3 regions of the Streptomyces sp. NBC_00224 genome follow, and region 3 is predicted to be linked to each of the others. Evidence: riboswitches for the same ligand, from Rfam matches in the RefSeq annotation. Region 3 holds a riboswitch; each other region holds the start of a gene.
What was found. A riboswitch is a leader RNA that binds a small molecule or an ion and turns the genes downstream of it on or off. The one in region 3 is predicted to bind thiamine pyrophosphate.

Region 1 (6,982 bases), 1.6 Mb from region 3:
GGAGCGCGCCGCGAACGACGGCGCGTATCTGCAGTTTCTGCGGGAAAGGAACATGTCGGCCGGGCTCTACGCACTGGACGCGGGCGATCACGACCCGCAGAAGCCGCACGCCCAGGACGAGATCTACTTCGTGGTGAGCGGCCGGGCATCCATCACCGTCGGCCTGGAGACCACCGAGGTGGCGCGGGGCAGCGTCGTCTATGTGCCGGCCGGGGTCGCCCACCGGTTCCACCACATCGCCGAGGACCTGCGGGTTCTGGTCGTCTTCTCTCCCCCTGAGAGCTGAGGGCGACCCCCGGGACTCCCTAGGGGTCCGGTCAGGGGAGACCAAGGGCTGCGAGGCCCCCGTTCGGTACCCCCGCGCCCCTAGCATCGAGGGTGTCGAAGGCAGCAGCCCGAGACCTCAGGAGAATCACGAGTACGAAAGAGGTAAGGATGATGGCCGCACGGGAGATATTCACGGGGATGCCCTGGTGGGTGAAGTGGGTTGCCGTGCCCGTCATCGCCCTGGTCGTATTCGGCGGTCTCATCGCCAGTGTGGTCGGCTTCCTGTTCGGACTGCTCTTCAAGGTGCTGATCTTCGTGGCCCTGGTCGGCGGTCTCGTCTACGTCGTGCGGCGGTTCATGTCGGGCTCGTCGTCCTCGCGCGGAGACTGGTAGGCGGCAGCGCGCATTTCGTACGGGCGCGGCCCCGCAAAGGCACAGCGCTCGTACAGAACGCCCCAGGATTAGCCCGGCTGAGGGACGGAGAGGCCAAACCCCTCATGGCGCCGGAGGCGGCCGTTATGGTGAAAACCTCTGCTGCCTCGGGCGGGCCCCCTGTCCGTCAGCACGCCTGGGGGTGACTTTTGGCCACGGCTGCGAACGCCGGTGTCCCTACCCTGATCGGTTCGGTCCAGCGGGCGTTGCGCCTGCTGGAGGCCGTGGGTGCCCATGTGGACGGCGCTCCTGCCAAACAGCTGGCGCGGGAGGCCGGACTGCCGCTCCCCACCGCGTACCACCTGCTGCGCACCCTCACCCACGAGGGCTATCTGCGCCGAGAGAACGGTGTGTTCGTCTTCGGCGAGGCCGCCGAGCGGCTGGCGGACGGCGGGGCGATGCAGAATCGGCGCACCAAGATCAGCCGCTCTCTCGCGGAGTGGCGCGACGCCATCGGGGTCCCCGTCTACTTCGCGGTCTACCGCGAGGGTGAGATCGAGATCGCCGGAGTGGCCGACACGCCGTCGGCCCCGGCCGTCGAGGAGTGGGCCGACTTCCGGGAGACCGGGCACGCGCACGCCATCGGCCAGTGCCTGCTGAGCCAACTCGACGAGAAGGCCCGCGAGGACCATCTGAACCGGCACCCCGTCCGCGCGGTCACCCCCTATTCCGTACGCGACCGCCGGGCCCTCCTGGACCGCCTCGCGGCTACGGAGCGTATGCAACCGGTCGTCGAACGCCAGGAGTACGCACTGGGCACGGTCTGCGCGGCCATCCCGATCGCGGCGGGCTCCGGAGCCGCCACCATGGCCATTTCCCTCCCCCTCCACCAGCAAGAACGCCTGATTCCGGCGATCGAGCAGCTCCGTGGCGAAGTCGGCCGTCTCCTCGGCTCCCTCGCGTTCTCTATCAGTATCTGAAAACTCACTCCTTGTGATCTGTTAGTGCTTCCAGCACGATTGCGTCAAGAGGGCCAGGGGGGATCATTCCTGGCCATTTCAGCTACAGCGGGGTACATGATGCGTGAGGTCCTGGCAGAGGTCATGATGAGCTTCCTCGTCTCCGAGGAGCTCTCCTTCAGGATCCCGGTGGAGCTCACATACCGCGCCGACGATCCGTACGCGGTCCGCATGACCTTCCACCTTCCCGGCGACGAACCCGTGACATGGACGTTCGGGCGGGAACTGCTGCTCGACGGCATCAACACCCCCACCGGCGACGGCGATGTGCACATCGCGCCCTCCTGCCCGGAGGAGCTCTGCGACGTCCACATCCGCCTCCAGGTGGGCGGCGAACGGGCGCTCTTCCGGGCCGGGGCCGGCCCGCTGGTGGCCTTCCTCGACCGCACCGACAAGCTCGTACCGCTGGGGCAGGAGCGCGCGCTCGGCGACTTCGACGGACATCTGGACGAGGCGCTGGGGCGGATCCTGGCCGAGGAGCAGAACGCGGGCTGAGCGCCGCCTACTTCTTGCGGCGCTTGCCTCGTCCGCCGCGCACCGGCCCGCGTGCCGCGACGGCCGGGCGGTCGGCCGAGACCACCAGCGCCGCGAGGGCGGTGGTCACCGGGACCGAGGCCACCAGGCCGATCGAGCCCACCAGCGTCCGGACGATCTCCTCGGCGACCAGCTCGCTGTTGGCCACCGTCCCCACGCTGCTCTGCGCGATCGAGAACAGCAGCAACAGCGGCAGCGCCGCGCCCGCGTACGCCAGGACCAGGGTGTTGACCACCGACGCGATGTGGTCGCGGCCGATCCGGATGCCCGCCCGGTACAGCCCGCGCGGACCCATCGTCGGATTGGCCTCGTGGAGCTCCCAGACCGCCGACGTCTGGGTGACCGTCACATCGTCGAGCACCCCGAGCGATCCGATGATCACGCCGGCCAGCAGCAGACCGGACATGTCGATGTTCGGGTACAGCGCGTGGATCAGGCCGGTGTTGTCGTCGGTGTTACCGGTCAGCGAGGCCCAGCCGATGAAGAGCGACCCGAGCAGCCCGATCAGGACGAGCGAGACCAGCGTGCCGAGCACGGCGACCGAGGTGCGCGCCGACAGGCCGTGGCACATGTACAGCGCGATCAGCATGATCGCGCTCGACCCGACCACCGCGACCAGCAGCGGATTGGAGCCCTGGAGGATCGCCGGCAGGATGAACAGGGTCAGCACGGCGAACGAGACGACCAGCGCGACGAGCGCCATCACCCCGCGCAGCCGGCCGACGACCACGACCGCGAGGGCGAAGATGCCCGCGAGCAGCGCCATCGGGAGCCGCCGGTTCACATCGGTCACCGAATACTGCAGGTCGTGCGGGGCGTCGGGGGCGTACGCGACGATCACGCCCTGCCCCTTGTGCAGTTGGCGCGGAGCGTCCGGCTGGACGATCTCGGTGAAGGTGCGGCCCTTCTCCTTGCCGCTGGTGACCTCGATGGTCGCCTTGGCGCACAGGCCCCGATCGGAGCGCTCGGCCTCCTGGCCCTTGGCGGTCGAGGTGTTGCCGTTCGACGGGGTCTGACCGCCGTTGACCGTCTTGCAGTCGACCTTCTGGAGTGCGACGACCTTCGCCTGCTGGGTCTGGCGGTCGAAGCCGACTCCGGTGCGCTGGTGGGACGGGGATCCCCCGGGCCACAGCACGGCCAGGCCGACGAGCACCGCGACCGAGAAAGGGATCAGCACGGCGGCGATCACCTTGCGGAGATGCTTGGAGACGGGCGCCGCGGGACCGTGGCTGTGCGTGTGCCCGGAGGTCTGGCCGTGCGGGTGTCCGTGGGCGTCTTCGGGGGGCTGCTCTGCTGACGTCACCGCCCGATCATCGCAAGAACGGTGGGGCCCCTCTGTTCAGCGCGCTGGCGATGACGCTAGCGTGGTGACACCTTTGCACACGCGGGAGCTCGGAGCACCGGGCTGAGAGGGCGCTGAAAGCCGTACGAACCGTACGGAAGTGGCTGCGCCGACCGCCGAACCTGTTACCGGGTAATGCCGGCGTAGGGAGTAGGTCTCATGACCGTTCAGGACGCACGCACGCCTGCCTCGAATCAGAGCGAGGCCGGGAAGTCCATCGGCTGGCACAAGGGATACGTCGAGGGCTCGCGCCCCGACCTCCGGGTGCCGGTCCGCCAGGTGCACCTCACCAACGGCAAGGACGTCACGCTGTACGACACGTCCGGGCCGTACACGGACCCGAACATCGAGACGGACGTCCGCCGCGGACTCGCCCCGCTCCGGGAGAACTGGATCATCGCGCGCGGGGACACCGAGGAGTACGCGGGCCGCCCCGTGCGCCCCGAGGACGACGGCATCAAGCACACCTCGCCGCGTGGCGGGCTGAAGAACCTCGACGCGGTGTTCCCGGGCCGGCCGCGCCAGCCGCGCCGGGGCCGAGGCGGCCAGGCCGTCACCCAGCTCGCGTACGCCCGCCGGGGCGAGATCACCCCGGAGATGGAGTACGTCGCGATCCGCGAGAACGTCTCGCCCGAGGTCGTGCGCGAGGAGATCGCGGCCGGGCGCGCGGTGCTGCCCGCCAACGTCAACCACCCCGAGATCGAGCCGATGATCATCGGCAAGCGGTTCCTGGTGAAGGTCAACGCCAACATCGGCAACTCCGCCGTCACCTCCTCCATCGAGGAGGAGGTCGACAAGATGACCTGGGCCACCCGCTGGGGCGCCGACACGGTCATGGACCTCTCCACCGGCCGCAACATCCACACCACCCGCGAGTGGGTGCTGCGCAACTCCCCCGTCCCGATCGGCACCGTGCCGCTCTACCAGGCGCTGGAGAAGGTCGACGGCCGCGCCGAGGAGCTGACCTGGGACGTCTACAAGGACACGGTCATCGAGCAGGCCGAGCAGGGCGTCGACTACATGACGGTCCACGCCGGGGTGCTCCTGCGGTACGTGCCGCTCACCGCCCGCCGCAAGACCGGCATCGTCTCGCGCGGCGGCTCGATCATGGCCGCCTGGTGCCTCGCGCACCACAAGGAGTCGTTCCTGTACGAGAACTTCGAGGAGCTGTGCGAGATCCTCGCGGCGTACGACGTGACGTACTCCCTGGGCGACGGCCTGCGCCCGGGCTCCATCGCGGACGCCAACGACGAGGCGCAGTTCGCCGAGCTGCGCACGCTCGGTGAGCTCAACACGATCGCCAAGCGCCACAACGTCCAGACGATGATCGAGGGCCCGGGCCACGTCCCGATGCACAAGATCAAGGAGAACATCGACCTCCAGCAGGAGATCTGCGAGGAGGCGCCGTTCTACACGCTCGGCCCGCTGACCACCGACGTCGCCCCGGCGTACGACCACATCACCTCCGGCATCGGCGCGGCGATGATCGCCTGGTGGGGCACCGCGATGCTCTGCTACGTCACGCCCAAGGAGCACCTGGGCCTGCCGAACCGCGACGACGTGAAGACGGGCGTCATCACCTACAAGATCGCGGCGCACGCGGCCGACCTCGCCAAGGGGCACCCGGGCGCCCAGGACTGGGACGACGCGCTCTCGGACGCCCGCTTCGAGTTCCGCTGGGAGGACCAGTTCAATCTGGCCCTCGACCCGGACACCGCCCGGGAGTTCCACGACGAGACGCTGCCCGCCGAGCCGGCGAAGACCGCGCACTTCTGCTCGATGTGCGGGCCGAAGTTCTGCTCGATGAAGATCTCGCAGGACATCCGGCGCCAGCACGGCGGGGATCTGGCGGCGGGGGACATCGAGGCCGGGATGGCGGAGAAGTCCAAGGAGTTCGCCGAGGCGGGCAACCGCGTCTATCTGCCGATCGCGGAGTGACGTCCGCGTACCGATGTTTCACGTGAAACAGCGATCCCTGTTTCACGTGAAACATGCGCGGCCGTGGTTTCACGTGAAACGAACGCGCCGGTGGTTTCCCGGTGGGATCCCGGCGGTTTCACGTGAAACGGGCGCCCCGAAGCCGGTCACTCCGGCTGGTGTTCGGGGCCCCCGAAGTCGGGACTGGTGAAGTCCGGGCTGGTGAAGCTGGGCCGGGTCCCCTTGGACGAGTCACCCGGGCTGTCGAAGTCGGGCCGGTCGTAGCCGAGGCTCGGTATCCGGCCCGCCGAGCGGCGCCTCGGCGCACCCGGACCGGCACCCGGGTCGGCCAGCGCCTCACGCAGGAACGGGTAGATGCCCCGCTCCACCAGGGCGTGGCGCCATGCGTCACGGGCCCGGGAGACCTCCTGCGTTCTCTCGTCGCCCACCTCGGCCTCCTCCGGCTCGGCGACGACCTGGGTGGCGCCGTTGCGGATCGCGGTGAGCAGGAGGCTGATCGCGGCGGCGAGTATCGCGGCCGCGGTGAGCGCGCCGAAGAACCAGCCGGCGGTCAGTAAAGTGTCGGCGAAGGCGGGCTCGGGGTTGAGCATCTTCAGGATGTAGCCCACCAACAGGAAGATCGCGGCGGCGGTCCCGGAGAGGACCGGCGCCAGCACCGCGACGACCGCGCCGACGCCTGCACCCGAGGTGGATTCCGGGCTGTCGACCACCGGAGGCGTCATCACCGAGCCGCGCTCCGATGTGAGCGCGGGGGTGGAGGGCGTGCGCAACTCCTCGCGCACCCTGACGTAGTGGTCGTACTCGGCCGCCGCGGCCGCCGAGACGAGGGCACCGGCGTTGAGCACCATGGTGCGCAACTGCTCGGTGTTGAGCCTTACTCCTACGCCGGCCAGCTCAGGCCGGTCGGGCGCGGTGCGCAGTGCGTCGTCGAGGATCCGCTCGAACTCCGGGCGGTCCTCGGTCAGCAGGTGCGGAGCGCTGTTCATGTGCATCCCCCGATGCTCCGTAGGGCCGGAAAGCCCGCCTGACGAACGGGCAATCGGGCGGAAACGGAGGAGAGCCTGCTACGGATAAGCCGATGGTAGAGCGGTTACGGCACGGGGTGACAGGGTGTTTCCGAAATCACCTTGCTGCCGCCCGAGCCGGTGTTTTCCCGATTACGCGTCAGTCATGCAGAGGCAACTGCACGACCAGCAGTTTTCCGGCCATGGTCACCCCACCGTCCATGGCGATGGCGAGGCCGTCCGCGTACACATGCGGTCCCTCCACGACCGGACGGGAGTCTTCCTCGCCGTCTTCGGTACCCACTTCGCCCAGCAGATAGGGAATCGGGCTGTGTCCGTGGACCACCCGCTGCCCGCCGTACGCCGAGAGCAGCTCACGCGCGGCCTCGGGGCCACCGTCGTCGCGGAAGGCGAAGCGCTTGGTGAACTTCCGGAACAGGTCCCAGCATTCGTCGGCGTCGTTGCGGGTGAGCAGCGCGTGCACGGTGTCGTTCACGGCCTCGATG
Region 2 (6,982 bases), 3.5 Mb from region 3:
GTTGATGTACCAGACCCCGGCGCCGACCCCCAGGGCCAGCAGGACGGCGGCGACCACCGCGATCAGGCCGCGCCGCCCGTTCAGGACGAAGCGGGGTCGCCCGCCACGCGCGCGTGCCGGGGCGGGCCCGGGCGGCGGCATGGTCAGCCGACTGGTGCGGTCGACCGCGTCCTGCTCGGCCGGGAGCGGGGTGGCGCCCGCCGTGGGCGCGCTGCCCCGGGCCGGGGTCGCCACCGCGCGCGGTATGACGCTCGTACGGTCCTCGGAGCCGGAGGCCCCGGCCGCGGGCGTGGCCTGCGGGGGCACCGCGTCCAGCTGCTCGTCGCCGAGCGCGGCACGGGCCTCGCGGGTCTGCGCCAGCAGGCCCACCGCGTCGTACGGCCGCGCTTGCGGGTCGCGGGCGGTGGCCGACGCCACCAGCTCGTCCAGCTCGACGGCGAGGCCGGGCACGGCGGCGGACGGCGCGGGCACGCCCTCGTGGAGGTGGGCGTAGAGGATCTGGGCGGCGTTCTCACCGGAGTGCGGCTTGGCGCCGGTCAGCATCTCGTACAGCACGACACCGCACGCGTAGACGTCCGCGCGGGTGTCGGCGGTGCCCTGCTCGATCTGCTCGGGGGCGAGGTACGAGACGGTGCCGAGGACGCTGCCGGTGGTGCTGGTGACCGCGTCCACCGCCCGGACCAGGCCGAAGTCGGCGACCTTGACCCGGCCGTCGTCCCCTATCAGCACGTTCTCCGGCTTCATGTCCCGGTGGACGAAACCGGCGCGGTGCGCGGCGCCGAGGGCGGCGAGCACCGGCTCCAGGATGTCGAGGGCGGCCCGGGGCTGCAGGGCGCCGCGCTCGCGCAGCACGTCGCGCAGGGTGCAGCCCGCCACGTACTCCATCGCCAGGTAGACGTACTGGCCGTCGGTGCCCTGGTCGAACATGCCGACCACATTGGGGTGGGCGAGCCGGGCGACGGACTTGGCCTCGCGGATGAACCGCTCCACGAACGAGGCGTCGGCGGCGAGCGCCGGATGCATCACCTTGAGGGCGAGCACCCGGTCGAGCCGGGTGTCGACGGCCCGGTAGACCGTGGCCATACCGCCGACGGCGATGCGCGCCTCGACGCGGTAGCGGCCGTCGAGCACCTGCCCGACGAGGGGGTCCTGAAGGGTCGTATCCACGCAGCAGAGTCTACGAGCGGTCACGGACACCCTTCCCGCCCCGGGTGATCCCGGGGCGGGACTGAAGCCGAGCTGTGACGTGCGGGTGCCTTGTCGGTCGGGTGCGGGCCGTCTGTGGCTGGTCGCGCAGTTCCCCGGGCCCCTGGAAGGGCCCTGCGGGCCCCTGAGGGGCGCGGGGCTCGCAGCCGACCCACCTGCGTCTAGAACGCCGGGCGTTCCGGGTCCAGCGCGGCGCGGCCCTCCACCGGCGACGACGCCTCCGCGAAGTGGCGGCGGGGGATGCGGCCCGCCCGGTACGCCAGGCGGCCCGCCTCCACCGCGTGCCGCATCGCCTCCGCCATCAGGACCGGCTCCTGCGCGCGCGTGACGGCCGAGGCGAGCATCACCGCCGAGCACCCCAGCTCCATCGCGAGCGCCGCGTCGGAGGCGGTGCCCGCACCCGCGTCGAGGACGACCGGGACGGTGGCGCGGTCCACGATCAGCTCGAAGTTGTGCGGGTTGCGGATGCCGAGCCCGGAGCCGATGGGGGAGCCGAGCGGCATGATCGCCGCGCATCCCACGTCCTCCAGCTTCCGGGCGAGCACCGGGTCGTCGTTGGTGTACGGCAGCACCGTGAAACCGTCGTCGACCAGCACTTCCGCCGCGTCCAGGAGCTCGATCGGATCGGGCAGCAGGGTGCGCTCGTCGGCGACCACCTCCAGCTTGACCCAGTCCGTGCCGAGCGCCTCGCGCGCGAGGCGGGCGGTCAGTACGGCCTCCCCGGCGGTGAAGCAGCCCGCCGTGTTCGGCAGCACGCTGATGTTCAGCTTCTCCAGGACGGACAGGACCGAGCCCTGCACCGTCGGGTCGAGGCGGCGCATCGCGACGGTCGTCAGCTCGGTGCCGGAGGCGGCGAGCGAGCGCTCCAGGATGTCGAGGCTCGGCGCCCCGCCGGTGCCCATGATCAGCCGCGAGGTGAAGGTCGTACCGCCGAGGGTGAACAGGTCGTCGGCCATGGCTCAGCCTCCCTGGACGGCGGTCAGGACCTCGACGCGGTCGCCGTCGCCGAGCGTGGTGCGCGGCCATTCGCTGCGCGGTACGACCGCCTCGTTGACGGCGGCGGCGACGCCCGCGGGTGCCGGGGTCAGGGTGGCGACGAGTACGTCCAGTGTGGTGCCGGCGGCGAGGTCGCGCGCCTCGCCGTTGACGGAGACGGTCGTCGGGGAGACGGTCATGCGGTCAGCTCCTGCGGTACGGACTCCACCGGGGCGGAGGTGAAACGGCGGGGGGTGAAGGGGCGCGCCTCGTCGGGCAGTTCGCCGGTGGCCAGCGCGTGCGCCAGCGCGTCGCCGGTGACGGGGGTGAGCAGCACCCCGTTGCGGTAGTGGCCGGTGGCCAGGTGCAGGCCGGGCAGGGCGGTCGGGCCGAGCAGCGGCGCGTTGTCGGGGGAGCCGGGGCGCAGCCCCGCGCGGGTCTCGGTCAGCGGCAGTTCGGTGATGCCGGGCACCAGCTCGTGCGCGTCGCGCAGCAGCTCGTAGACGCCGCCCGCGGTGACCGTGGTGTCCCAGCCCAGCTCCTCGCTGGTGGCGCCGACGACGAGCTCGCCGTCGGCGCGCGGCACCAGGTAGACGTGGCTGCCGCGGACCACCGCGCGGACCGTGCGGGACAGGAACGGCGCGTACGCGGGCGGCACGGTCAGCCGCAGCACCTGGCCCTTGACCGGGCGCACCGGCGGCCGCAGCTCCTCCGGGACCCCGGCGAGCCGTCCGCTGAGGCTGCCGCCCGCGAGGACGACCTGGTCGGCGGCGAGCTCGGTGCCGTCGGCCAGGACGGCCCCCGCGGCCCGCTCGCGGACCACCGAGAGCCGTTCGGCCCAGGCGCGGTGGAACACCACCCCGGCCCGCTCGCACGCCGTGAGCAGGGCCCTGGTGAGGCGGCGCGGGTCGATCTGGTGGTCGCCGTCGACCCGCAGTCCGCCGCGCACCCCGGGCGCCAGCATCGGTTCGAGGCGGCGGCACTCGCGCCCGGTCAGCCACTGGGAGTCGAGCCCCGAGCGCTGCTGGAGCGCGTGCAGCTCGCGCAGATGGGCACGGTCGTCGGCGTCCAGGGCCACCGCGAGGGTGCCGCAGGCGCGGTAGCCGGTGCCGAGGCCGCTCGCCTGCTCCAGCTCGGCCACGAAGTCCGGGTAGCGCCTGGCGGAGGCCAGGTTGAGGCCGAGCAGGGTCTCCTCGCCGTAGTGGAGCTCGGTGACGGCGGCGAGCATGCCCGCCGCGACCTGGGCGGCGCCGCCGCCGGGCGCGGGGTCGGCGAGCGCGGTGCGCATACCGCGCTGCGCCGCCCGCCAGGCCGTGACGAGGCCGATGATGCCGCCCCCCACCACCAGTACGTCCGACCCGTGGGGAATTGCCCCGTTTTGGGATGACTGCATGGGCGTCCAGCCCCTCCCTTCGCCGGCATGACCCGGATCAGGTTCGTACGGTCGGAGGCCGCTGCAGCCTCCCTCTCAGCCCGGTGCGTCCGGGCTCCCGCGAGTGCTTGTACGTGCGTCAGGCTAACGCCTGACCGGTTTCCTGACGAACTGTCAGATGTTTATGGTGATCGGGTGAGCGAAAAGCAGACGCATTCCGAACAGCGCCACGTGGTGGTCGTCGGCGCGGGCATGGCCGGGGTCCAGACCGCCGTGGCCCTGCGCGAACAGGGCTTTCCCGGCCGGATCACCCTCATCGGCGCCGAGCCCCACCAGCCGTACGACCGGCCACCGCTCTCCAAGGCGGTGCTGCTCGGCAAGGCCGAGGGTTCAGCCTTCGAGGTGGACTTCGAGGGCCTCGGAGTCGAGCTGCGCCTGGGCGAGACCGTCACGGACGTACGCGCGCGTGAGCACGAGATCGACACCGCGTCCGGGCCCGTCCCGTACGACGCGCTGGTGATCGCCTCCGGCGCGGAGCCGATCACGCTGCCCGGCATCGAGGGCCTTCCCGACGTCCATCTGCTGCGCACCCTCGACGACGCCGGGCGGCTGCGCGCGGTACTGAGCGCCCAGCGCCGCGTCGTGGTCGTCGGGGCGGGCTGGATCGGGGCCGAGTTCGCCACGGCCGCGCGCGAGGCGGGGTGCGCGGTCACCGTCGTGGAGGCCGCCGACCGCCCGCTGGCGGGCGCGCTGCCCGCCGAGGTCACCGAGCCGATGGCCGGCTGGTACGCGGAGAGCGGCGCCGAACTGCTCACCCACGCGCGCGTGGCGGCCGTCGAACCCGGAGCCGTCGTCCTGGCGGACGGCCGCCGGCTCCCGGCCGACGCGGTCGTCGTCGGCATCGGCGCCCGGCCCACCACCGACTGGCTGGCGGGAACCGGCATCGAGCGGGGTGCGGAGGGCGCGGTCACGGCCGACGACCGGCTGCGCACCTCGCTGCCCGACGTCTACGCGGTCGGGGACTGCGCCTCCTTCCCTTCGGGAAGGTACGGAGAGCGGCTGCTCATCCACCACTGGGACAACGCGCTGCAGGGGCCGCGCACGGTGGCGGCGGACATCGTCGGCGAGGCGGTCCGGCCGTACGACCCGGTGCCGTACTTCTGGTCCGAGCAGTTCGGCAGGTTCGTGCAGTACGTCGGCCACCACGGCGGCGCCGACCGGCTGCTGTGGCGCGGCGACCCGGAAGGCGCCGCGTGGACGGTCTGCTGGCTGCGCGAGGGGCGGCTCGTCGCCCTCCTGGCCGTCGGCCGACCGCGCGATCTGGCGCAGGGCCGCAAGCTCATCGAGGCAGGTGCGACGCTGGATCCGGTCCGTGCGGCCGACCCGTCCGTCCCCCTCAAGGCCGCAGTCGGCTGACCTCCGGCTACCGAGTGTCAGTCCGGGATGGCACGCTTGTCCCGTGACCGAGATTGACGCAAAAACCGATGCACTCGTCCCCGCCTGGCTCCACCTTCCCGACATCGCGGAGATGCTCGATGTCGAGGTGACGCGGGTGCGGCAGCTGGTCAAGGAGGGCCAGCTCATCGCCGTACGCCGCGGTGAGAACCGGACGCTGCAGGTGCCCGCCTCCTTCATCGACGGCGACAAGGTCGTGAAGGGCCTCGCCGGCACCCTCACGCTCCTGCGGGACGACGGCTACTCCGACGAAGAGATGCTGGAGTGGCTCTTCACCTCCGACCCGACCCTGCCCGGCACCCCCGCGCAGGCCCTGAGCGAGAATCGCGGGACGGAGGTGAAGCGTCGCGCCCAGGCGCTCGCCGTCTGACCCGATCGCCAACAGGTGGGGCGCGGGCCGGGGGACCGGTCCGCGCCAGCACCGCACACAACGGGGGACTTCATGCCCACGGCCCGTGAGCAGCTCGCCGACGCCCGGCTCTACCTCTGCACGGACGCGCGCAGGCGCCAGGGCGACCTGCCCGCGTTCCTGGACGCCGTGCTGTCCTCGGGCGTGGACATCGTCCAGCTGCGGGACAAGGGCATGGAGGCCGCCGAGGAGCTGGAGCACCTGGCCGTCTTCGCCGACGCCTGCCGCCGGCACGGCAAGCTGCTCGCGGTCAACGACCGGGCCGACGTGGCCCACGCGGCGGGCGCCGACGTGCTGCACCTGGGCCAGGGCGACCTGCCGGTCCCGGCCGCCCGCGCGATCCTCGGCGACGAGGTCCTGACCGGCCGCTCCACGCACGCCGACGCGGAGGCCTTCGCGGCCGCCTTCGAGCCGGGCGTGGACTACTTCTGCACGGGCCCCTGCTGGCCCACCCCGACCAAGCCGGCCCGCCACGCCCCGGGCCTCGACCTGGTGCGTTACACGGCCTCGCTCGCCACCGAGCGCCCCTGGTTCGCCATCGGCGGCATCGACGCGGCCAACCTCGACGAGGTTCTGGACGCGGGCGCCGAGCGGATCGTGGTGGTCCGTGCGATCACCGAGGCGGACGACCCCGCCGAGGCGACGGCGAACCTGGCGAAGCGGGTGCGTGAACGCGCGGTGGCCCGCTAGAGGTCTTTTGTCCGAGGGGTGGACAAGAGTCCGGCAATGTGGACAATTTACCCCTCCCTTGTTGGGGGACCGCCAAGGCCTGGCTAACCTGCCAGTATGGCCCTTGGCACTGCTTCCACCAGGACACATCGCGCGCGTACCGTGCGCGAGATGCTGGCGTCCGGTGAGACGACATACTCGTTCGAGTTCTGGGCGCCCAAGACGGAGAAGGGCGAGCGGAACCTCTGGAACGCGCTGCGCCGGGTGGAGGCGGTGGCTCCGAGCTTCGTCTCCGTCACCTACGGCGCGGGCGGCTCCACCCGCTCGGGCACGGTCAAGGCCACCGAGCAGATCGCGGCCGACTCCACCCTGACCCCGGTGGCCCACCTCACGGCGGTCGGCCACTCGGTGGCGGAGCTGCGCAACATGGTCGGGCAGTACGCGGACGCCGACATCCGCAACATCCTCGCGGTGCGCGGGGACCCGCCGGGCGACCCGATGGGCGACTGGGTCAGGCACCCCGAGGGCGTCACCTACGCGGCCGACCTGGTGCGGCTCATCAAGGAGTCCGGCGACTTCTGCGTCGGCGTCGCCGCCTTCCCGGAGATGCACCCGCGCTCCACCGAATGGGACGCCGACGTACGGCACTTCGTCGACAAGTGCCGGGCCGGCGCGGATTACGCGATCACCCAGATGTTCTTTCAGCCGGAGAGCTATCTGCGGCTGCGCGACAAGGTCGCCGAGGCCGGCTGCGAGACCCCGATCATCCCCGAGGTCATGCCGGTGACCAGCGTGAAGCAGCTGGAACGGCTGCCCCAGCTCAGCAACGCCGAGTTCCCGCCCGAGCTGAAAGAGCGGATCCTCGCCGTCAAGGACGACCCGGCCGCTGTACGCTC
Region 3 (6,982 bases):
CCGGCACCTTGCCCCACTCCGTCGACGCCACCGACCCCGACACCGTCGCCGCGACCACGTTCTCGAAGCCGAGGAAACGCGCCACGAACTCCGAGGCCGGCCGCTGCCAGACGTCGAGCGGCGTACCGGTCTGGGCGATGCGGCCGTCCCGCATCACCACGACCCGGTCGGCGAGCGCGAACGCCTCGCTCTGGTCGTGCGTGACGGCGAGCACGGTCGTGCCCAACCGGCCGAACATGGAACGCAGTTCGACCACCAACCGCTCCCGCAGCGTACGGTCCAGCTGGCCCAGCGGCTCGTCCAGCATCAGCAGCCGCGGCGAGGGCGCGAGCGCGCGTGCGAGGGCGACGCGCTGCTGCTCGCCGCCGGAGAGCGCCCCGACCGCCCGCCGCCCCGCCCCGGGCAGCCCCACGAGCTCCAGCAACTCCTCGACCCTGGCGGCCTGTTGGGCTCGCGGCACACCGCGCATGCGCAGGCCGAAGGACACGTTCCCGGCGACGTCCCGCTGCGGGAACAGCTGGTGGTCCTGGAACATCAGGCCCACGCCCCGCCGGTGCACGGGCACACTCGTCTGGTCCGCGCCCGCGAGCAGCACCCGCCCCGCGTCGGCCGGCTGGAGCCCGGCCACCACTCGCAGCAGCGTGGACTTGCCGCTGCCGCTGGGCCCGAGCACGCACACCGTCTCGTGCTCGGCGACCTCCAGGTCGACCGCGTCGAGCGCGGCCCGCTCGCCGAACCGGACCGTCACCCCGTCGAGCTTCAGCATCAGAATTCTCCGGTCCGGTCCGTACGAAGGTGTTCGAGGAGCAGCAGGGACAGGGCGCACACCACCATCAGGATCGTGCTGAGTGCCATCGCCTGGCCGTAGTTGAGGTCCCCGGCCCGGCCGAGCAGGCGCGCCACCGCGACCGGCAGGGTGGGGCGGTCGGGGCGGGCGATGAACACGGTCGCACCGAACTCCCCGAGCGAGACCGCGAACGCGAAGCCCGCAGCGATCAGCAGCGCCCGCCGCACCAGCGGCAGGTCCACCTCCCGCCAGACCCTGAGCGGCGAGGCGCCGAGCACGGCGGCCGCCTCGCGCAGCCGTCCGTCGACCGCGCGCAGTACGGGAAGCATGGTCCGTACGACGAAGGGCACACCCACCAGCGCCTGGGCCAGCGGCACCAGGATCCAGGAGGTGCGCAGGTCCAGCGGCGGCCGGTCCAGGGTGATCAGGAAGCCGAAGCCGACGGTGACGGCGGAGACCCCGAGCGGCAGCATCAGGAGCGCGTCGAAGCCTCGGACCAGGCGTCCTCCGCGGCGGGTGAGGGCCGCGGCCGCCAGTCCGCCGACGACCACCGCGATCCCGGTCGCGGCCAGCGCGTACTGCACGGAGTTCCACACCGCCTCCAGCGGCGGCACCAGGAACGTTCCGCCCGCCCCCACCGACTGGAGGGAGCGGAAGTAGCCGAAGCCGTAGCCGTCGGGGGTGTCCAGGGAGCGGGCGACCAGCACGCCCAGCGGCAGCAGGATCAGTACGGCCACCACGGCCAGCACCGCCGCGAGCAGCGTCCACTGTCCCGCGCCGCGCGGGCGCCGGGCCGTGCGCGCGGGGTCGACGAGCTTCAGGGCGCTCTCGCGCCGCCGTACCGTCCAGGCGTGCACGGCGAGGACCGCGCCGACCGCGGCGAACTGGACGAGGGTCAGGACCGCGGCGGTGGGCAGGTCGAGGAGCTGGGCGGTCTGGCGGTAGATCTCCACTTCGAGCGTGGAGAAGGTGGGGCCGCCGAGGATCTGCACGACGCCGAACGAGGTGAACGTGAAGAGGAAGACCATCAGGGCGGCGGCCGCCACGGCGGGCCCGAGCGCGGGCAGGGTCACCGTGCGCCACGCCGCGAACCGGGAGGCGCCGAGGACCCGGGCGGCTTCCTCCTGGCGCGGGTCGAGCTGTGCCCACAGGCCGCCGACGGTCCGTACGACGACCGCGTAGTTGAAGAAGACATGCGCGAGCAGGATCGCCCACACCGTGGTGTCGAGCCGTACGCCCCACAGCTCGTCAAGGAGCCCGCCCCGGCCGAGCAGCGCCAGGAAGGCGGTGCCGACGACGACGGTGGGCAGCACGAAGGGGACCGTGACCACGGCCCGCAGCAGCTGGCGGCCGGGGAAGTCGAAGCGCGCGAAGACGTACGCGCCGGGCAGCGCGATCAGCAGGGTGAGCGCGGTGGAGGCGAGCGCCTGCCAGGTGGTGAACCACAGGACGTGCCCGATGTCCGGGTCGGTGATCACCTCGCCGATCCGGCCGAGGTGCCAGACGCCGTCGACGCGCAGCCCGCGGCCGACGATCGCGGCCACGGGCCAGGCGAAGAAGAGCGCGAAGAACGCGAGCGGCAGGGCCATCAGGCCGAGCCGCACCGCGTTCGCGCGCACCCTCTTCGCGCCGGGCGTGCGGCTTACTTCAGCACGAGCGAGGACCACGACTTGACCCACTGCTCACGGTTCTTGGAGATCTTCTCCGGAGCGACGTCGTGCGTTTCGGTGACCGTGGCGCCGAACTTGGTGAACAGCTCGGGCAGCTTGGCGTCCTTGAGCACCGGGTTCACGAACATGTTGAGCGGCATGTCCTCCTGGAACTTCTTGGAGATCAGGAAGTCGAGGAGCGCCTTGCCGCCCGCCTCGTTCTTGGCGCCCTTGAGGAGCCCGGCGAACTCGGTCTGGCGGAAGCAGGTGCCGGTGGCGACGCCGGTGGGGGCCTCGGTGGGCTGCGGCTTGGCGTACAGGACCTCGACGGGCGGGCTGGAGGCGTAGGAGACGACCAGCGGGCGGTCGCCCTTGGCCTTCTTGCCGCCGGCCGAGCCGGAGAAGTCCTGGTTGTAGGCCTGCTCCCAGCCGTCGACGACCTTGACGCCGTTGTCCTTGAGCTTCTTCCAGTAGTCCTGCCAGCCGTCGTCGCCGTACTGGGCGGCGCTGCCGAGCAGGAAGCCCAGGCCCGGCGAGGAGGTCGCCGCGTTCTCGGTGACCAGCAGGTTCTTGTACTCGGGCTTGATCAGGTCGGCGAAGGAGCTCGGCGGGCTGAGCTTCTTGTCCGCGAAGTACTTCTTGTCGTAGTTGACGCAGATGTCGCCGGTGTCGATCGGCGTGACCCGGTGCCTGCCCTGGTCGAGCTGGACGGCCGCGGGGACGGCGGCGAGGCCCTTCGCCTCGTACGGGGTGAAGATCCCGTTGTCGAGGGCGCGCGAGAGCAGGGTGTTGTCGACGCCGAAGAAGACGTCGCCGCGCGGGGAACCCTTGGTGAGGATCTCCTGGTTGAGCGCCGCGCCCGCGTCGCCGCTCTTGAGGACCTTGACCGTGTAGCCGGTCTGCGCGGTGAACTCCTTGAGCACCGCGTCGGAGGCGGCGAACGAGTCGTGGCTGACCAGCGTGACGGTCTTGGACATGGTGCCGCCGTCGGACTTGCCGGCGCCGTCGTCCTTGCCGCCGCACGCGGCGAGCGTACTGACCCCGAGGGCGGCGGCGAGCGCGCCGGCCGCCAACTTCTTCGTACTGCGCATGGTTGTGGATCCTCCTGGTGGGACCAGGAAGAGACGCGGCCCTGCTCACCGGGCGGCGGCGAGCAGGGCGCAACAGCTTGAGTGATGACCGAACTTCCTACCCAGAATGACCTGGGCAAGGTTCAGAGGGTCTGCGACCTGACGGTGTCGCACTCTCAGCGCTGTGGCGCTCCCCTGTCGGAATATGCAAATTTCGAGCCCAGACTACCTCTCGGACGCGGCGAGCTGTCCGCACGCTCCGTCGATCTCCTGGCCACGGGTGTCCCGGACGGTGACCGGCACCCCGTGGGCGGCGATGGCCTCGACGAACGCCTTCTCGTCCTCGGGGCGCGAGGCGGTCCACTTCGAGCCCGGCGTCGGGTTCAGCGGGATCAGGTTGACGTGGACGCGCTTGCCCTTGAGGAGGCGGCCGAGCAGGTCACCGCGCCAGGCCTGGTCGTTGATGTCGCGGATCAGTGCGTACTCGATCGAGATGCGGCGGCCGGACTTCTCCGCGTACTCCCACGCCGCGTCCAGGACCTCGCGGACCTTCCAGCGCGTGTTGACCGGGACCAGGGTGTCGCGCAGCTCGTCGTCCGGCGCGTGCAGCGACACGGCGAGGCGGCACTTGAAGCCCTCGTCGGCGAAGCGGTGCATGGCCGGGACCAGGCCGACGGTGGAGACGGTGATGCCGCGCTGGGACAGGCCCAGGCCGTCGGGCTCGGGGTCGGTGAGGCGGCGGATGGAGCCGACGACCCGCTTGTAGTTGGCGAGCGGCTCGCCCATGCCCATGAAGACGATGTTCGACAGGCGCGCCGGGCCGCCGGGGACCTCGCCGTCGCGCAGTGCGCGCATGCCGTCGACGATCTGGTGCACGATCTCGGCGGTCGACAGGTTGCGGTCCAGGCCCGCCTGGCCGGTCGCGCAGAACGGGCAGTTCATACCGCAGCCGGCCTGCGAGGAGATGCACATGGTCACCCGGTCGGGGTAGCGCATCAGGACCGACTCGACGAGCGTCCCGTCGTGCAGCCGCCACAGCGTCTTGCGGGTGGTGTCGTCGTCGCACGAGATGTGCCGCACCACCGACATCAGGTCCGGCAGCAGCTCCTCCTGGAGCCGGGTGCGCGCGGCCGCGGGGATGTCCGTCCACTCGGCCGGGTCGTGCGCGTACCGCGCGAAGTAGTGCTGCGAGAGCTGCTTGGCGCGGAACGGCTTCTCGCCGATCGCGGCGACAGCCTCTTTCCGCTCGGCGGGCGAGAGGTCGGCGAGGTGCCGCGGCGGCTTCTTGGCTCCGCGGGGGGCGACGAAAGTGAGTTCTCCGGGCTTCGGCATGGTCCCACCAGTGTCTCAGACATACGGAAAGGGGCTCGCCGTCCTGTGGACAACGAGCCCCCGACCGATGAAACAGCAGGTCAGCGCCTGGTGAAGCAGCCGGTCAGCTGCCGACGAAGGCGACCATCAACAGCCACACCACTGGTGCCGTAGGCAGCAAGGAGTCCAGGCGGTCCATGATGCCGCCGTGGCCGGGCAGCAGCGTGCCCATGTCCTTGATGCCGAGGTCCCGCTTGATCATCGACTCGCCGAGGTCGCCGAGCGTGGCGCTCGCCGCGACCGCGAGGCCGAGCAGCAGGCCCTGCCACCACTGGCCGTCGTCGATGAGGAACTGCATGCACACCGCGCCCGCCGCCATCGCGAACGTCACCGCGCCGAGCAGGCCCTCACGGGTCTTGCCGGGGCTGATGCGCGGCGCCAGCTTCGTCTTGCCGAAGCGCCAGCCGATGGCGTACGCGCCGGTGTCGCTGACCACGGTCAGCAGCAGGAAGACGAAGACCCGCCAGGGCCCGTCGTCGGCGGTCAGCATCATCGCGACGAACGTGGCCAGGAACGGCACGTAGAACGCCGCGAAGACACCCGCGGTGACGTCCTTGAGATAGCCCTCGGGCTTCTCCGTCATCCGCCACACCAGCACCGCGAGCGACGTGAGCGCCATCGCGACCCAGGCGCCTTCGGCACCGCGCGCGTAGCCGGCGACGACCATCGCCGCGCCGCCCACCGCGAGCGGCACCAGCGGCGCCTTGATGCCCTTGCGCTCGTCGAGCCGGGAGGTGAGCTCCCACAGGCCGACGACGACCGCCACCGCGATCACCCCGACGAAGACGGCCTTGACGACGAACAGCGACGCCAGGATCACCGCGCCGAGCCCGACGCCGACCCCTATCGCGGCCCGCAGGTCGCGCCCGGCCCGCTTCTTCTCCGGCTGCGCGGGCCGCTGCGGCTGCTGCGGAGTCGAAGGTGGTACCGAGCTGGGCATGGGCTCCTGCGGCGTCTCTTCGCGGAACAGGGGACCGCTCACCCGAGCGGCCCCCCGGTCACGTTGTTCGCGGTCTACGGCGTCTCTGCCCGCGTCTGGCACTGCGGGCGATCGGTGCGTCCGGGACGGGGCGTCATACGCATCGTAGGCAGCGCCCGCCGAAGGCACCTCCTGGGAAGGCCCCTGGTCGGACGGCCCCCAGTGCTCGGGGCGCGGCGGAGCCCCCCAGGAAGAGTCGTTCATCAGACTTCGAGCAGCTCTGCTTCCTTGTGCTTGAGCAGCTCGTCCACCTGCGCGACGTACTTCGCGGTGGTGTCGTCGAGCTCCTTCTCCGCACGGCGGACCTCGTCCTCGCCGGACTCCTTGTCCTTGACGAGCTTGTCGAGGGCGTCCTTGGCCTTGCGGCGCACGGAACGGATCGACACCTTGGAGTCCTCGGCCTTGGTCCGGGCGACCTTGATGTAGTCCCGGCGGCGCTCCTCCGTCAGCTCCGGGAACGTCACCCGGATGATGGAGCCGTCATTGCTCGGGTTGACGCCCAGGTCCGAGTCGCGGATCGCCTGCTCGATGTTGCGCAGCGCGCTCTTGTCGAACGGGGTCACCACGGCCATGCGCGGCTCGGGCACCGAGAACGAGGCCAGCTGGTTGATCGGCGTCAGCGCACCGTAGTAGTCAGCCACGATCTTGTTGAACATCGCCGGGTGCGCACGGCCGGTGCGAATCGCGGCGAAGTCCTCCTTGGCGACCACGACGGCCTTCTCCATCTTCTCCTCGGCTTCGAGGAGGATTTCTTCGATCACCACTTGCTCCTGCATGTCTTGAGTGGGCCGGGAGTGCTCCGTGGGGTGCTCAACGGCCCTGCGTAACCCGCGTCTTCCCCTGCACGGTGTCCGACCGTCAGGGGATTGTCCATCCCCCGGTCAGGCCCGGGTGCCCTGGTCGCTCACGAGCGTGCCGATCTTCTCACCCTTGACCGCGCGAGCGATATTGCCCTCGGCGAGCAGTTCGAAGACAAGGATGGGGAGGTTGTTGTCGCGGCAGAGGGTGATGGCCGTCATGTCCGCCACCTTCAGGTCGCGGGTGATGACCTCGCCGTACTCCAGCGCGTCGAACTTCACGGCGTCCGGGTTGACGCGGGGGTCGGAGTCGTAGACCCCGTCCACCC

Region 1: another riboswitch for thiamine pyrophosphate. It lies ahead of thiC (phosphomethylpyrimidine synthase ThiC); the one in region 3 lies ahead of OG965_RS29035 (thiamine ABC transporter substrate binding subunit).
Region 2: another riboswitch for thiamine pyrophosphate. It lies ahead of thiO (glycine oxidase ThiO); the one in region 3 lies ahead of OG965_RS29035 (thiamine ABC transporter substrate binding subunit).

Annotation. Positions count from the first base shown of each region.
Region 1 covers NZ_CP108106.1:4,831,726-4,838,707, forward strand. Annotated here, with positions in the region: gene OG965_RS21535 (cupin domain-containing protein) at 1-286, shown strand, start outside; gene OG965_RS21540 (DUF5326 family protein) at 439-660, shown strand; gene OG965_RS21545 (IclR family transcriptional regulator) at 849-1,619, shown strand; gene OG965_RS21550 (SsgA family sporulation/cell division regulator) at 1,716-2,153, shown strand; gene OG965_RS21555 (YibE/F family protein) at 2,161-3,495, opposite strand; TPP riboswitch at 3,567-3,701, shown strand; gene thiC (phosphomethylpyrimidine synthase ThiC) at 3,694-5,472, shown strand; gene OG965_RS21565 (hypothetical protein) at 5,619-6,464, opposite strand; gene OG965_RS21570 (metallophosphoesterase) at 6,637-6,982, opposite strand, start outside.
Region 2 covers NZ_CP108106.1:2,983,272-2,990,253, reverse strand. Annotated here, with positions in the region: gene pknB (Stk1 family PASTA domain-containing Ser/Thr kinase) at 1-1,167, opposite strand, end outside; gene OG965_RS13325 (thiazole synthase) at 1,368-2,162, opposite strand; gene thiS (sulfur carrier protein ThiS) at 2,166-2,381, opposite strand; gene thiO (glycine oxidase ThiO) at 2,378-3,574, opposite strand; TPP riboswitch at 3,572-3,685, opposite strand; gene OG965_RS13310 (NAD(P)/FAD-dependent oxidoreductase) at 3,806-4,969, shown strand; gene OG965_RS13305 (Rv2175c family DNA-binding protein) at 5,013-5,378, shown strand; gene thiE (thiamine phosphate synthase) at 5,451-6,107, shown strand; gene metF (methylenetetrahydrofolate reductase [NAD(P)H]) at 6,204-6,982, shown strand, end outside.
Region 3 covers NZ_CP108106.1:6,467,822-6,474,803, reverse strand. Annotated here, with positions in the region: gene OG965_RS29045 (ABC transporter ATP-binding protein) at 1-766, opposite strand, end outside; gene OG965_RS29040 (ABC transporter permease) at 766-2,391, opposite strand; gene OG965_RS29035 (thiamine ABC transporter substrate binding subunit) at 2,430-3,527, opposite strand; TPP riboswitch at 3,604-3,713, opposite strand; gene rlmN (23S rRNA (adenine(2503)-C(2))-methyltransferase RlmN) at 3,732-4,838, opposite strand; gene OG965_RS29025 (phosphatidate cytidylyltransferase) at 4,942-6,060, opposite strand; gene frr (ribosome recycling factor) at 6,060-6,617, opposite strand; gene pyrH (UMP kinase) at 6,738-6,982, opposite strand, start outside.